Regions from separate parts of the Clostridioides sp. GD02367 genome, predicted to be linked through region 2. Evidence: riboswitches for the same ligand, from Rfam matches in the RefSeq annotation. Region 2 holds a riboswitch; each other region holds the start of a gene.
The links. A riboswitch is a leader RNA that binds a small molecule or an ion and turns the genes downstream of it on or off. The one in region 2 is predicted to bind S-adenosylmethionine.

Region 1 (4,220 bases), on a different contig from region 2:
GAAATTTGCATCTAAAGAACCTTCATCTAAAGCTGTGTTTGGAAGTACATAGTCATCAAATATTTTTACTTCTAAATCATATCCTTTTTCTTTTAATAAAGGTTTTGCTACTTCCAGTATCTTTGCGTGTGGATTTGATGAAGCCCCTACTAGTATTTTCTTATCCTCTTTGTTTGAACAACCAACTGCTGATATTGCTATTGCTGACACCAATGCTACTGATAATAATTTTTTTAATTTCATTTTTTACTCCCCCTCTTTAAAGTTTTTATGATTAAATTATTTTAGTTTCTTGTAAGCTAGATTTCCTATACCTTGTATTATCTGAACTAATATTACAAGTGCTATTACTGTATACACCATTACTGCTGTATCGAATCTTTGATATCCATAAATAAGTGCTACATTACCTAATCCTCCAGCTCCTACTGCACCCGCCATAGCTGTATAACCAAGTATAGATATTATTGATAATGTAATTCCAGATACTATTGAAGGCATAGCTTCTTTTATCATAACTTTAAATACTATTTGTCTCTTTGTAGCCCCAAAAGATCTTGCAGCTTCTATCAATCCTTTGTCAACTTCATTTAACGAACTTTCTATAATTCTAGCGATAAATGGTGCTGCACCAATAGTTATTGGTACTATTGCAGCAGTTTCCCCTATACTTGTTCCAACGATTAATCTAGTTATTGGAATCATTGCAACTATAAGTATCATAAATGGGAAACTTCTAAATATATTTACTATAAATCCTAAAACACTATTTATTGTGCTATTTGGTTTTAATCCATCTGGTTTTGTAACTACTAATATGATTGCTAGTATAAATCCTAATATTGTTGCTACTATAGTTGGTACTATAACCATATACAAAGTTTGTAACAATGCATTTGGAAATAGTGTTGTTAAAAAGTCGATTAAACTATTCATTTATCATTTCCTCCCATCTTATGCCTTTACTAGTTAGATATTGTTTTACTTGTTCCCCACTTTTATCTGAAACATTTATGATAAGTGAACCTAAAATATCTTCTTTAAATTGTTCTAATTTGCCAAATATTATAGATACATCTATATTTAGTTCTCTTGCCATAGTCGTTATAATAGCGTCATTAGAAATATCTTTAGGGAATAGTATCTTTATATTTGTTCCTTTTGGTAAAATTATACTTTCTTCACCTATTAATTTTCTAAGTCCCTTAGTATTTCTTAAGAAAATCTCTTCTGTATCTCCTACCTCTAGTACTTCTCCATTTTCCATTATTGCTACTCTTCCACAAATCTGTTTTATAACTTCCATTTGATGAGTTACAACAATTATTGTTATTCCTAATTTTTTATTTATATCTTCAAGTAATGAAAGAATTGATTTTGTAGTATTTGGGTCTAATGCTGAAGTTGCTTCATCACAAAGAAGTACTTGTGGATTTAGTGCTAAAGCTCTGGCAATTGCAACTCTTTGTTTCTGACCACCACTTAAGTTCCTAGGTTTATCATTTTTCTTTTCAGATATACCAACCACTTCTAATAGCTCCAAAACTCTTTTCTGTATTTCTGATTTTGTATATCCAAAACATTCTAATGGTAATGCTACGTTATCAAATACAGTTCTTCTCTCAAGTAATGAAAAGTGTTGGAAAATCATGCCTAGTTCTTTTCTTAAATCTCTCATTTGCTTTTCATTTAGTGACTTTACTTCCTTATCAGAAACAAGCACATTACCTTCTTGATATTCTTCTAAGCCATTTATACATCTAAGTAGTGTTGATTTTCCTGCTCCACTATGACCTATTATTCCAAAAATTTCTCCAGATTCTATTTCAATACTTACATCTTTAAGTACTTGAATCTTTCCATAATACTTATTAACATTTTTTATGCTAATCATAAAATTTCCTCCCTATTATTATGCTAAGTTTTTATGTTTATCCTCGCTTATGTATTTTAATTTATATATAACAAAATAAAAGCCTGAGTATAAACTCAGGCTTAGAAAGCTATTTATACTCATCTATCAACTATATTAGTTGCAGGATTTAGCACCAATGTATATAAAATATACTGGTTGCCGGGTTTCAAAGGGCCAGTCCCTCCACCACTCTTGATAAGACGTTATTTAATTTAAAATTTAATTCGATTATCATTTGTTGCTATGTTATATATGATATATTCATTAATAATATTTGTCAATAAATTTATTTAAATTTTTTATTTTTTGTTTTTCTTAGTTAAAAATAAATAGATATCTTTTATTGACTTTCTAGTATCTAAATCTTTGTATTTTCAATAGTTATATGATATTATACAATTATTAATTTGTCATTAATATAAAAAATATGAAGCCCAAAAAAGATAATACTTTTAGGGCTTCTATATATTGTAAAACTTTTTTATTTTCTAACTAGATATTTACTCTATTATTTTTTATTATTTCCTGTTATTCCTAGTCTATCATTCATATCTTTTATCATTTTTCTAAAACCACTACCTATATCATTTCCAACATCTTCTGTTCCATGAACTATCTTCATAAAGTCATTTTGACCTTTTTTCATATCTTCATCAGATACATTATCTAATTTTTTTATTCTCTCATCTATATCTTTTATTAATCTTTCACCTTCAGTTATTAATTCATCATTCATTTTCTTTAATTCTGTATCTTCTGTTTTACCATCTTTTTTAAGAGATGTTACAAATGATTGTATTTTATCTCTACTATCTTTATATGCAGCCTTCACATCAGCTAAATATTTTTCATTTCCTGGATATTCTTTATCCTTAAACTGATTATTTATACTCTCTGGAGTATCATAAATAGAATATCTATTTAAACCTGCTATATAATCATTATAGCTTGTTGAATAATAATTCATATAACCTTCATTATTATTTACTGATTCATTGGGATTTTTCCCTGCATTCTCACTTGGTTCTTCTGTTTTTTTAGTACATGCAGTCATTCCTATAGCTAATACTAACGCTAGTCCTACAAATAAGGTTCTTTTTAATTTCATTTTTATTACCCTCCTAGATGTTTTGTATTACAAAAAATTTAAATATATTTCTTTCTTAACTTAGTATTTCTATATTTTTATTTTTTATTTACTAAAATTAAACAAGATATAATTTATTTTTTGGGAAATTATAATAAATAAGTAACTAAATAAAAAAAATATATTTTTATTATTGATATTGATTATCATTCATAGTATAATCTAATTAATTGATATTAATTTTCATTTGAAGGAGGTTATCTTTTATGTCTTGTTGTAATTCACAATTTTGTTGTAAAAATAAAATTGAATCATCTTATATAAAATGGCTTTTAGAAGTTTTAGGTCCTGTCTTTTTAGGTTCTAAACCTGCTGAAATAATAAATATCTCATTTACTGATGTAAATAGAGAGGAAAAAATTAGTGATATTTACAAATATCTATATAAATGTAAAAAGATAGATTTTATAGTTATTGATAAAAAGAAAAAGGGATTAAAAATCTTATTTGTAAACAAAAAAGCTTTATCAGAAAGGCTAAAATGTAAAAAAACAGTAAATTTTTTAAAATTTCTGGGATACAAACAAAATACAAATGTTAATGCTTATTTAGAACATTTAGTAGATAAGCTTAAAGGTGATACTTTTCCTGATGAAATAGGAATTTTTTTAGGATATCCTCTCAAAGATGTGATTGGATTTATGGGATATAGTAATTATGAAGTTTCTATGATTAAATATTGGAAGGTTTACGGAGATACAAAACAATCAGAAGACACATATTCTAAGTTTTTACTTCATCGTAAAAAAATGAGAAAGTTACTAGACTACATAAGTGTAGATAAAATAGTAAGTTGCTTTTAGTTGTATTTTTATATAGTAATAAAAAATACACCCTTTTACTATACTGTTTCCATAATAAAAAGGGTGTATTTTCTAATTTAACATTCTAGTTTTGATTGTACAACATGTCTTTAATATCTATTTTCTTCTCTTGCATTCCATTAGACATTAAGAATTCTTGTGTGTCTTCTAACTCTTTTATATCTTTATCTGTTATTTTAGAACTAAAATCATACCAAGAATACATTTCTTTAGTTTCATCTAAAGATAGCCCCACTTCTTTAGATACAACATCCATTACTTTATCCTTGTTTTCATCCATATATTTTAAAGTCTCTTCATGAACTTTCATAAATCTTTTTACTAACTCAGGATA
Region 2 (4,220 bases):
AAAGAGATTGTTTATGCTGGTGCACTTTGTAATGATGCATGTATTAATCCAGATAAAACAGATGAAATATTAGGTGACCCAACAGAGGGTGCATTAATTTTTATGGCTAACAAATTTGGAATAGATCAAGAAGCTCTTGAAGAAGAATATCCACGTGTATTTGAACAGCCTTTTGATTCTGATAGAAAATGTATGACAACTGTTCATAATATAGATGGAAAGATTACTGCTTATACTAAAGGTGCAGTAGATGAAATTCTTGACTTATGTACTAAAATATTAACATCAAAAGGCGAAAGAAATATTACCGAATTGGATAAAAAAAATATACACGAATTATGTCTTACTATGTCTAAAGATGCATTGCGTGTACTTGGTTTTGCGAAGCGTGAGATTTCATCTATACCAAAAGAAGATAATGAAAATATAGAATATGATTTGACATTTATAGGTATGGTTGGTATGATTGACCCTCCAAGAACTGAGGTAATTGATGCAGTAAATACTTGTAAAGAAGCAGGTATAAGAACTATAATGATAACTGGTGACCATAAAGTTACTGCCACAACAATAGCTCATGAATTAGGAATATGGAATGAAGGAAATACTGTTATATCTGGTGATGAACTTGATAATTTAAGTGATGATGAGCTAGATGAGGCTGTTAAAAATGCTACAGTATTTGCACGTGTGTCCCCGTTTGATAAACTTAGAATTATACAATCTCTAAAAAGAATTGGAGAAGTGCCAGCAATGACTGGAGATGGAGTAAACGATTCTCCTGCCTTAAAATCTGCTGATATTGGTATAGCTATGGGTATAAGTGGTACAGACGTTGCAAAAGATTCTTCTGATATGATTTTAATGGATGATAGCTTTACAACAATTGCTTATGCAATAAAAGAAGGTAGACGTGTATATAGAAATATACAGAAAGTTATACAATTCTTACTTGTTGGTAATATAGCAGAGATACTTACATTGTTTGTTGCAATATTATTAAATTGGGATACTCCACTTCTTGCAGTTCATATTTTGTGGGTAAACCTTGCAACTGCTACACTTCCAGCCCTTGCGCTTGGAGTTGACCCACCAAGTAGAAATATAATGAAGCATCAGCCAGTAAAATCAACAACCTTATTTGAAAAAAATCTTATACAAAGAGTAGTTACTCAAGGTATATTTGTGGCAATAATGACTATTTTAGCATATAAAATTGGTCTTAATATAGAAAATCATGCTGTAGGTCAAACAATGGCATTTTGTGTATTAGCATTTTCACAAATGTTAAGAGCATTTAGTCAGCGTTCAAATACAGATTCCATGTTTAATAAAAATAATGGTAAGAATCCATTTCTTTTAATTTCATTTTTAACTTCTGCATTATTAATAGCAGTAATACTATTTGTACCTGTCTTTAGAAATGCATTCAGTTTAACTATTTTAAATGGTTCAGAATGGCTCATAACAATCATTCTAGCCACAATGTCTGTAGTTCAAGTAGAAGTTGGAAAAGTTATTAAAAGAAAAATTTTAAAAAAATAGTTGACAAAATTAGGAAAAATATATAAGATATAAAACATAGAAAAATTAAATAAATCTTATCCAGAGAGGTGGAGGGACTGGCCCTATGAAACCCGGCAACCAGTATATTTATATACATTGGTGCTAAATCCTGCGGCGAAAGCTGAGAGATGAGTATAATTAAGCTTATACAGAGCCTGAGTTATATACTCAGGCTTTATTTATTTTAAATCTCATCTGGTAAATAGTTTAATTTTTTTTACTAAAATCTAAGGGGGATACAAAAATGTATAACAAAGAAACAATATGTGTACAAGGAAATTATAAACCAGGAAATGGAGAACCAAGAGTCTTACCTTTATACCAAAGTACAACTTTTAAATATAGTAGTATAGACCAACTTGCTGACCTATTTGATTTGAAAGTTGATGGACATATGTATTCAAGAATAAGTAATCCAACTGTTCAAGCCTTTGAAGAAAAAATAAGTTTGTTAGAAGGGGGAGTATCTTCTGTAGCTGTATCATCAGGTCAATCCGCAAATATGTTAGCTGTTTTAAATGTATGTAAATCAGGAGATAGTATACTTTGTTCTTCAAAAGTATATGGAGGGACATTCAATTTATTGGGACCTAGTCTTAAAAAATTTGGAATAGATTTAATATCATTTGATTTAGATTCAAGTGAAGATGAAATAGTAAAACTTGCAAATGAAAATACTAAAGTTGTGTTTGCAGAAACACTTGCCAATCCAACTCTTGAAGTTATAGATTTTGAAAAAATAGCAAATGTGGCTAAGAGAGTTAATGTTCCATTTATAGTTGATAATTCACTAGCATCTCCAGTGCTTTGCAATCCTCTAAAATATGGTGCAAACATAGTTACTCATTCTACTACAAAGTATTTAGATGGGCATGCTTCAAGTGTTGGGGGGATTATAGTAGATGGTGGAAACTTCAATTGGGATAATGGAAAGTTTCCAGAGTTAGTTGAACCAGACCCAACATATCATGGAATAAGCTATACTCAAAAATTTGGAAATGCTGCATATGCAACTAAGGCACGAGTTCAACTACTTAGAGATTATGGAAATTGTTTAAGCCCATTTAATGCATATCTTACTAATTTAAATGTTGAAACACTTCACCTTAGAATGGAGAGACATAGTGAAAATGCCCTTAAAATAGCTAAGTTTTTAGAAAAACACGAAAATGTAGATTGGATTAACTATCCAGGACTTGAAGATAATAAGTATTATGAGAATGCCAAAAAGTATCTATCAAAAGGATGTAGTGGAGTTTTATCGTTTGGAGTAAGAGGTGGATTAGAAAATGCCAAAAAATTTGTGGAAAAATTACAGATAGCATCTTTAGTTACACATGTTTCAGATGTAAGAACATGTGTTATACATCCAGCTTCAACTACTCATAGACAGTTAACAGAAGAACAATTAATTGCATCTGGAGTATTACCTTCACTAATAAGATTGTCCGTTGGAATAGAAAATGTAGAGGATTTAATAGCTGATTTAAATCAAGCTTTAAATTTCTAATAGTCTAAGAGAAAGAGAAGTGAAAAGATATGGCTTTAATACTACCAAAAGGATTACCTGTTATTAATAAATTATTGGATGAAGGAATAGATGTAGTTTACAAAGAAGATTTTAATAAAGAATTAAAATATGAAGAGAATATAGATACAAAGATAGCTATATTGAATCTAATGCCTATAAAGATGGATACAGAATTAGATTTACTTAGAAGAATAGATAAAACAGGATTTAATGTATCTGTGGAATTTATTAAAATCTCAACAAGAGAAAGTAAGAGAGTATGCAATGAGTATGTTAAGGATTTTTATAAAACATTTGATGAAGCCAAAGAAGAACACTTTGATGGTTTTATAATAACAGGAGCTCCAGTTGAACAAATGGAGTTTGAAGAAGTTGATTATTGGGATGAACTAGAAGAAATTATGGATTATTCTAAAAGAAAAACTAAATCTACATTATATATATGTTGGGCAGCTCAAGCAAGTCTTTACAAATACTACAATGTAAAAAAACTTCCATTAAGTCAAAAATGTTTTGGGGTATTTAAGCATAAAGTAGATAAAAATAGTAAAATAGTAGATGGATTTGAAAAAGAATTTTTTGCTCCACATTCAAGACACACTACTATAAATACTGAAGCTCTAAGAAATAATAAAGAATTGAGTATTGTAAGCCATTCTAAAGAAGCTGGTCCTTATATAATTACAAACTCAAGAGATGTATTTGTAATGGGGCATGGTGAATATGATAAGTACACTCTTGATAAGGAATATAAGAGGGATATAGACAAGGGAGATGAGATATCAATACCTCAAAACTATTATACAAATGATGACCCTTCACAAGAGCCAACTGTCAAATGGAAAAAACATTCTGAGTTATTGTTTAGAAATTGGATAAAAAACTATCTACTACAATAAATTTGAGATGCTATATAAAAATAATTAGATAAGATATAGAAAATGATAGGTATAGAGATAGTCTTAATGATTCTTTATACCTTATTATTTTTTAAAAAATTTGACATTATAATAGTAGTTTTATATAATAAAACTAAACCGACTGACGGTCTATTGAAAGGAGAAAACATATGAGAATTGTAAAAGACCCTGAAGAACGTAAAGCTGAAATATTAGATACAGCT
Region 3 (4,220 bases), on a different contig from region 2:
TTGAAATCGGTTCTGCATTTAAGAGAGAAGAAGAAAAATATATGAAGATAACAGGAAGAAACTTAATTACAGGGCTTCCTAGTTCTATAACTATAAATTCAACAGAAATGCTAGAAGCACTTAGAGAATGTGTTGAGCAAATAGTAGTTGCCACTCATGCTGTTTTAGAAAAAACACCCCCTGAATTAGCAGCAGATATAGGAGATGTTGGTATAATAATGACTGGTGGAGGTTCATTATTATACGGATTGGATAAAATAATAGAACAAAGAACAGGGATAACTGTTACAATAGCAGAGGAGCCATTGTCTTGTGTTGCAAAAGGGACAGGAATAGCTTTGGGTTCAATAGACTTACTTGAAACAGGTGGGTCTTTTAGAAGAAAATAATTAGGAGAGTTAAGAATGCTAAATATAGATGAAATAAAAAAATTAATACCACATAGATATCCATTTTTATTAGTGGACAAGATTACAGAGTTAGAAGTTGGGAAAAGAGCTGTTGGTATAAAAAATGTAACAGTGAATGAGCCATTTTTTCAAGGTCACTTTCCAGAATATCCATTGATGCCAGGAGTATTGATAGTAGAGGCTTTGGCACAAGTGTGTGGAGTTGCAATGATGTCTGTAGATGAAAATAAAGGAAAATTAGGTGTATTTGCAGGTATAGATAAGGTTAGAATTAAGAGAGAAGTAAGACCAGGAGACACATTAACTATGGAAGTTGAAATGACAACTCTTAGAAGAAATATAGCTAAGGCAGATGCTAAGGCATATGTTGGTGATGAGCTTGTCTGTAAAGGTGAATTAATGTTCGCTTTGGTGGAAAAGTAAAAATTCACAATATAAAAGTAAAAAGGTAGATAATTTGGAGTATTCAATTAGATACTCTAAAATATCTACCTTTTTATATAAAAAATTTTATCAGTTACTTCACATTGGACTTAGGTGGATACTAATAAAGCTAAGGCTATTGTTTCAGCTAAGTCCAATATAAAGCTAAGACGTATATTATTAAATGAAAGTCTATTATTTTCATCAATTTTATCTACAATTCCTACTATAGAATAATTTCCTATTTGAGGTAGTTTTTTGCCAACACCTTTTCCGGGCAGGATAGGTCCTTCTCTAATTTGTATATTACCTATGTTACTCTGCGACCCCAAGCAAGCATCTATAGCCAAGAAGTTACCTTGTATATGTGTATTTTTTATAGTATCTAAAGACTCATATATATTTAAGGCGTGAATAGGGTTATCTAGTGTACCGTAAACGGGGTATTTAAATTTACTGTTCTTAAGTATTGTTCCAACTAAAGGGCCTAAAGTATCACCTATAGCCCTGTCTGTTCCTATGCAAACAACAATCGTATTTTCATTAATTATAGTTTTTAGAACTGAACTTAGCATCTGTATAACATCATCATCGCTGTAATTTACTTTAGCTAAATACAATAGGAACACCCCCTTCAAAAAAATATATGAATAAAAAACAATAAAAAGACCTAACTTTAAATTTCAGATAGAGATAATATTTTATTTGTCTTACAAAAAAAGGAATGGGAAAAATATGACTAAAAATCTTGACAAAATTTTAAAAAAATAGTAAGCTAGTAAAGTAAAACAAAACTTAAATCTTGATTACCTTATCAAGAGCGGCTGAGGGATAGGCCCTGTGAAGCCCAGCAACCACCCAAATGGGAAAAGGTGCTAATTCCTACAAGACAAAAGTCTTGAAAGATGAGGTCAGTTAATTAGTATGCGATTACGATTATTAACCTCTTCTTATAAAGGAGAGGTTTTTTATTTTGAGTAAAATTTCTAAAATTAAAAATAAGGTAAAACCTATAATAAAAATTGAGAATGTATAAGGGGGAATAAAAATGGCAAGACATTTATTTACGTCAGAATCAGTTACAGAAGGACATCCTGATAAGATATGTGACCAAATATCAGATTCAATATTAGATGCATTATTAGAAAAAGACCCACAATCTAGAGTAGCTTGTGAAACTACAGTTACGACTGGATTAGTTTTAGTAGCAGGAGAAATAAGTACATCTGCTTATGTAGATATTCCTAAACTAGTAAGAGAAACAGTAAAAGAAATTGGATATACAAGAGCGAAATATGGATTCGACTGTGATACTTGTGCAGTTATAACTTCTATAGATGAGCAATCTGGAGACATAGCTATGGGAGTTGATGAAGGTCTAGAAAGTAAGACTGGAGAAGAAATAGAAGAAGAAATAGAAAAAGTCGGAGCTGGAGACCAAGGAATAATGTTTGGATTTGCATGTAATGAGACTCCAGAATTAATGCCACTTCCAATATCTTTAGCTCATAAATTATCAAGAAGACTTACAGAAGTTAGAAAGACAGGTATAGTTGATTATTTAAGACCAGATGGAAAAACTCAAGTTACTGTTGAATATGAAGGAAATAAAGCTGTAAGAGTACATACAGTTCTTATATCAGCTCAACATTGTGAAACAGTATCAAATGATAAAATAAGAGAAGATATAATTAATCATGTTATTAAAGCAGTTATACCAGCAGAATTACTTGATGAAGAAACTAAAATTTATATAAATCCAACAGGAAGATTTGTTATAGGAGGACCTCAAGGAGATACAGGTCTTACAGGAAGAAAAATAATAATAGATACTTATGGTGGATATTCTAGACATGGTGGAGGAGCTTTCTCAGGAAAAGACCCTACAAAAGTTGATAGATCTGCTGCTTATGCAGCTAGATATGTTGCTAAAAATATTGTTGCAGCTGGTCTTGCAGATAAATGCGAGATAGAACTTGCATACGCTATAGGTATAGCTAGACCGTTGTCTATATTCATAGATACTTTTGGGACAGGTAAAGTTTCAGAGGAAAAACTTGTTGAATTAGTAGAAAAACACTTTGATTTAAGACCAGGAGCTATAATAAGAGACTTAGATTTAAGAAAGCCTCTTTACAAAAAAGTTGCTGCTTATGGTCATTTTGGTAGAACTGATATAGATTTACCTTGGGAAAAAATTGACAAAGTTGAGCAATTAAGAAAAGATGCCTTAGGTGAATAATTTTTAATTAATAAACTGTTAGAATGTAATTTTATGATTATATTCTAACAGTTTTTTTATTGTAGATTAAATATTTTTAATAAATGTTAATTTCCCATCATATAATAGATAAACAGTATTTAATTAGATTAGTGTATTATATTTTTTAATATTATACTAAATCAGTACATATCATGGAAAATATGTTAAAGAATGGTTAAGATTGTGTTAACTACTGTTAAATAATTGAAAATATATTGAAATATCACAACAATACATCTAATATAATCTTAATAAACTTACACTTTAAAAATTATTTTAATTAGGGGGGAGTAGTGTATGTCAGGAAAAGTAAATATTAAAACTGTTATAAGTTTTGCTGGAGCTTATGTAGCTACTGTAATAGGTTCTGGATTTGCAACTGGTCAAGAGATATTGCAATTTTTTACGTTTTATGGATATGCTGGTATTATAGGTGGAATAATATCTATGGTATTATTTTCATGGTTTGGAGCAGAAGTTATAGATAAAGGAAGAGAGCTAAAACTTAAGGAGCCAATAAAGATTTATCAAGTATATTGTGGAAAATATCTTGGTACATTCTTTGAATGGTTTGGACCATTGTTCTTATTTGGAACACTAGTAATAATGATTGCAGGGGCAGGAGCTACATTATCAGAGTACTATGGATTAAATCCATATGTAGGTAGGATTGGTATGGCAATCGTTTCCCTAATAACTGTTTCTTTAGGTCTAACAAGACTTTCTAAGATACTAGGTAATATAGGTCCTATAATAATAATATTTACACTTTTAGTAGGAGCTATTAGTCTATGTAGTAATATTGATGCTTTACCAAATGCTGGGGCTATGGTTGATAGTTTAAACATTAAAACTGCTACATCAAGTGGGTATTTCTCAGGTGTGCTTTATACTTGTTATAATGTAATTATAGTAATCACATTCTTAACAGGAATGGGCTCTTCTGCAGTAAACAAAAAAGATGCTGTATGGGGTGGTATAGTAGGAGGAATAGCTCTTATGGCAGCAGCTATAATGATGAATCTAGCATTGCTTTCAGACATAGGAAATATATATACAAAAGAGATACCAGCACTTTACTTAGCTGATAAAATATCTCCAATAATAGGTGTTTTATTCTCAGT
Region 4 (4,220 bases), on a different contig from region 2:
TATTGTCAGTGGAATTTGTTGTATTGAAGATGTGATTGAAAAACTAAACATAGATGATTTAATAAATCGGGCAAACTTTGCACAAAAAACTGTTAAAAATAAACCAGGGACTAATTATGCTTTTTATAATGAAAATATCCGTAAAAAAATGATTGAAGAAAATACAATCAAAAGTAGAATACATGAAGCTATTGAAAATAAAGAATTTATAGTTTATTTTCAACCTAAAGTTAATTTACATAATCAAAAAATAGATTGTGCAGAAGCTTTAGTACGTTGGATGACTCCAGATAAAGGGATTATATCTCCTGCAGTATTTATTCCAATATTAGAAAAGGATTTTTTTATTGGTTTAGTAGATAAGTATGTTTTTGAAGAAGTCTGTATATGGATTAGAAAGAGATTAGATGAAAATAAACCATTTGTTCAGATATCAGTTAATGTTTCTAGAATACAGTTCTATAATACTAAATTTGTGGAAACTTACTCAAATATACAAAAGAAATATAATATACCACGAAATACTATAGAAATTGAATTTACTGAGAGTGTTGCTTTTGAGAATCAAGAACACTTTTTGGAAATTATACATGATTTACATGAAAATGGATTTACTTGTTCTCTAGATGACTTTGGAAAAGGTTACTCATCTTTAGGTGTCTTAAAAGATTTACCATTTGATGCTTTGAAGCTTGATTCTATGTTTTTTAATGCTAGTTTAGACAAAGAAAAAGAAAGAACAGTAATAAAAAATATTATACATATGCTAAAAGAATTGAATATTACAACTGTTGCTGAAGGTATTGAATATAAGGAGCAAGTTGAGTTTCTAAAGGAGATTGGATGTGATTTAGTTCAAGGATATGTATTTTATAAACCAATGCCCATGTTAGAATTTGAGGAACTACTGGATAAAGAATGTGTTTATAATAGTTATCAAGTAAATACTTAATGAAAAAAGGGACTGTAAGTAAACTTACTTATAGTCCCTTATAAATACACTTATTTTCTTCCTGCAACCCATTTTAAGCCCCAATGGAACTCATTGTCCATTTCTCTATGACCTTTAAAGTATTTAATTACTTTTTCAACACTGAATGTCTCATCATTTACATTTTCTATCAAGGCTATTGAACACATATTATAGCCATTTTTATGTTCATCAAGTTTAACAACTAAATCTGAATCCTGTTTCTGTTTAATTGTTACAATTCCATCAGCCTCAGACCAATTAGCTACACCTTCATAGATAAAAGCATAAATAAGTATTCTTTTTATTTCTTTTATTTTATTACCATTTATTCTTATGTTTTCTCCTTGTGTATTGCTACCTGTTCGGTCATCTCCATCTAATTGAGCAAAAGGCGGATGTCCTAAACTACCAAAAGAATTACCTAATGCCTGTACAGCACCTTTTACACCATTTTTCATTTCAAACAAGCAACCTAAATCTAAATCTATATTACTGCTTTTTAGAGAGCCAAAAAAACCTTTTTTTTGTATTTTTTGATTCCAATTTAAATTAACTAAGATTTCACCTAAATCACTATTTTCTTTTTTTGTAAGGTTTATTTTTTGCCCCTTTTTTAATTCTATAGCCATAGTAATTTTCCTCCATAAACATAGATTTACTTAAATGGTAGCACTTAACAAGTCAATATTCAACAAGATTAGAATAATAATATTAAAATTATACTAAATATACTAGAAAACAGGAATTACAATGCCTTTATATTTCTCTTCAATTATACTTCTTGCTTTATCTGATGTAAGAACATCTTGTAGAACTTTAATTTTTTCACTATCTTTATCTTCAGTTCTAAATGCCAAAAGATTTGCATACTCATCATTTATAGGTGCTGTATAAAGTCCATTTTTCTTAGCATCAAGGCCAGCAGGTACTGCGTATGTAGTATCTATAAATGCAGCAGTTACATCTGGAAGAGAAGATGGAATTTGAGCGATATCCAATTCTTTAAATTGTATGCCTTTTGGATTTTCTATTATATCTTTAGGACTAACTAATCCATCACCTTTAGGTAAAGTTAAAAGTCCGATACTTTCAAGGTATCTAAGGTCTTTAGAACAAGAAGATGGGTTGTTACTTATTGCGATTGTATCTCCTTTTTTAAATTCATCAATAGATTTTATCTTGTAAGAGTAAAGGATTGCTGGGCATACATATAGTTTTTTTCCAGCCATTATTTTATATCCTTTAGCTTTAACAGCTTCTTTTAGATAAGGTTCATGTTGGAATAGATTTGCATCAATTTCTCCGTTATTTAAAGCTTCGTTTGGAAGTATGTAGTCATCAAAATTTTTAACCTCCAAAGTATAACCTTTTTCTTCGATAAGTGGTTTTAATTCTTCTAATAATTCTCCACCTGGTACTAAAGTAGCGCCAACAACAATTTTTTTATCATCGTTACCTTTAGAACATCCAACTATAGATAAAGTAAAAACTAGACATAATAATAAACTTAATAATTTTTTGAATTTCATATAAATTCCCTCCTGAATATGATTGATTAGTTAAAAATAAAATACCCTCTTTTATCACACTGCAAAATAAAATAAGCCTGAGTTTAAACTCAGGCTTTAAAAGCTAATTTAGACTCATCTTTCAGTATAATACTGCAGGATTTAGCACCAATGTATATAAAAATATACTGGTTGCTGGGTTTCATAGGGCCAGTCCCTTCACCACTCTGGATAAGAAGTATCAATTTTTAATTATGTTATAAATATTATCATGATTTTTTACATATGTAAACATAATTTTATAAATATTTTAAAATTTTTAATATTTCTATTTAACACCTAAGATTCCAGAAATTAGAATATCAGTGTCAGCTCCTAAGAAATAATCATTTATTTCAATGGAATCTAAAACATTCCTTAAAGCATTCTCTTCATGTTTCGTTCCAGCAAGTTTATCTTCCACAAATGAAACATCACGTTTTCCAAAAAAGTCTCCAAAAAATTTTATAGTAGTTATTATTCCCTTATCAACATTTAGATTAAACTCAACGTTTCCACCAGAATATTTTAACTCATTTGAAAGGGTATATTTTGGTGAATTACCAAAGTTCCAATCCCAAGTTTCATATTTTGACTTAGTAAGTTTTTCTATTTGTTCTATGTCATAATCACTTAAATAATAATTAGTATTATCAGTGTTAGTTTTAGAGAGATAATTCATTATTGCGTCCTTAAATTCTAGTATATCCATTTTAGATTGTAGATGTTCACTTATATTAGTTACACGAGATTTTACAGACTTTATGCCCTTTCCTTCAAATTTTATAGGTTTTACCTTTAGAGCTTTTGAAAGGTCATTTATCTCAGATGAAAATAACAGTGTACCATGATGCATCACCTTATTTTTGTAGTTGTATTGAGCATTTCCAGAAAACTTCTTACCATCTATAAGAAGGTCATTTCTTCCAGAAAATTCAGCGTTTACATCTAATGTTTTAAGTAAGTCTATTATTGGTTGAGTGAATCTTCTGAAATCACTAAAGCTATTATTATTGCAGGCTATGAATGTAAAATTTATATTTCCTAAATCATGAAATACAGCTCCACCACCAGATTGTCTCCTAACAACAGGTATAGAATTTTCTTTTATATATTCTAAATTTATTTCTGAAAGTGTATTTTGATTTTTTCCAACAATTATAGAAGGTTCATTCCTCCATAAAATAAATAAGTCTTCGTCAAAATTTTTTAGAAGATATTCTTCCATCGCTAAATTGAAGTAAGGGTTTGTCTTTTCATTGTAAATTAGTAACATTAAAGTAATTCCTCCATATAATTGATAAAATTTTTTTGTTATTCTTAGTACAATTAATTTTATAATTCGACAATAATGTAAAAAGTCCTTTAAATTAGAAGATTTAAAAAAGAAGACAATCTTATATTAATAGAAGTGTATATTAAACATAATTAGAAAAGTTTGGGATTTTATGTAAAAAATAAAAAGGAATTTTAAAAACTAACTTGCAAAGTTTAAATAAATAATATATACTCAAAATATACTTAAAAAAGTGAATAGAAGGGTAGAGGCGCAATAATCTATCAGTACTAATAATGAGTTAAGCACAAAGATTTATTAGGAAAGGAGATATTGCCGAAGTTTTATAATCGATGCTTTAAGATTATATTGCTGGGGGTACATAGAAAATATGTACAACTGTCACAGGTTTATTTGTGGTGAG

Region 1: it holds a riboswitch for S-adenosylmethionine, as region 2 does, so the genes downstream of both, Q3223_RS15425 (methionine ABC transporter ATP-binding protein) here and Q3223_RS05785 (O-acetylhomoserine aminocarboxypropyltransferase/cysteine synthase family protein) in region 2, are expected to answer to the same signal.
Region 3: it holds a riboswitch for S-adenosylmethionine, as region 2 does, so the genes downstream of both, metK (methionine adenosyltransferase) here and Q3223_RS05785 (O-acetylhomoserine aminocarboxypropyltransferase/cysteine synthase family protein) in region 2, are expected to answer to the same signal.
Region 4: it holds a riboswitch for S-adenosylmethionine, as region 2 does, so the genes downstream of both, Q3223_RS16210 (MetQ/NlpA family ABC transporter substrate-binding protein) here and Q3223_RS05785 (O-acetylhomoserine aminocarboxypropyltransferase/cysteine synthase family protein) in region 2, are expected to answer to the same signal.

The regions. Positions count from the first base shown of each region.
Region 1 covers NZ_JBJODK010000013.1:43,369-47,588, forward strand. Annotated here, with positions in the region: gene Q3223_RS15415 (MetQ/NlpA family ABC transporter substrate-binding protein) at 1-243, opposite strand, end outside; gene Q3223_RS15420 (methionine ABC transporter permease) at 280-936, opposite strand; gene Q3223_RS15425 (methionine ABC transporter ATP-binding protein) at 929-1,894, opposite strand; SAM riboswitch class I at 2,011-2,117, opposite strand; gene Q3223_RS15430 (hypothetical protein) at 2,424-3,023, opposite strand; gene Q3223_RS15435 (DUF3793 family protein) at 3,269-3,865, shown strand; gene Q3223_RS15440 (NrtA/SsuA/CpmA family ABC transporter substrate-binding protein) at 3,951-4,220, opposite strand, start outside.
Region 2 covers NZ_JBJODK010000003.1:323,441-327,660, reverse strand. Annotated here, with positions in the region: gene Q3223_RS05790 (calcium-translocating P-type ATPase, PMCA-type) at 1-1,545, shown strand, start outside; SAM riboswitch class I at 1,599-1,701, shown strand; gene Q3223_RS05785 (O-acetylhomoserine aminocarboxypropyltransferase/cysteine synthase family protein) at 1,811-3,076, shown strand; gene Q3223_RS05780 (homoserine O-succinyltransferase) at 3,106-3,996, shown strand; gene Q3223_RS05775 (TetR/AcrR family transcriptional regulator) at 4,167-4,220, shown strand, end outside.
Region 3 covers NZ_JBJODK010000007.1:183,485-187,704, reverse strand. Annotated here, with positions in the region: gene mreB (rod shape-determining protein MreB) at 1-389, shown strand, start outside; gene fabZ (3-hydroxyacyl-ACP dehydratase FabZ) at 405-833, shown strand; gene yyaC (spore protease YyaC) at 944-1,453, opposite strand; SAM riboswitch class I at 1,642-1,745, shown strand; gene metK (methionine adenosyltransferase) at 1,882-3,075, shown strand; gene Q3223_RS11785 (hypothetical protein) at 3,394-4,220, shown strand, end outside.
Region 4 covers NZ_JBJODK010000014.1:74,888-79,107, reverse strand. Annotated here, with positions in the region: gene Q3223_RS16220 (putative bifunctional diguanylate cyclase/phosphodiesterase) at 1-952, shown strand, start outside; gene Q3223_RS16215 (TerD family protein) at 1,003-1,602, opposite strand; gene Q3223_RS16210 (MetQ/NlpA family ABC transporter substrate-binding protein) at 1,705-2,502, opposite strand; SAM riboswitch class I at 2,614-2,719, opposite strand; gene Q3223_RS16205 (lipoate--protein ligase) at 2,810-3,796, opposite strand; lysine riboswitch at 4,055-4,220, shown strand, end outside.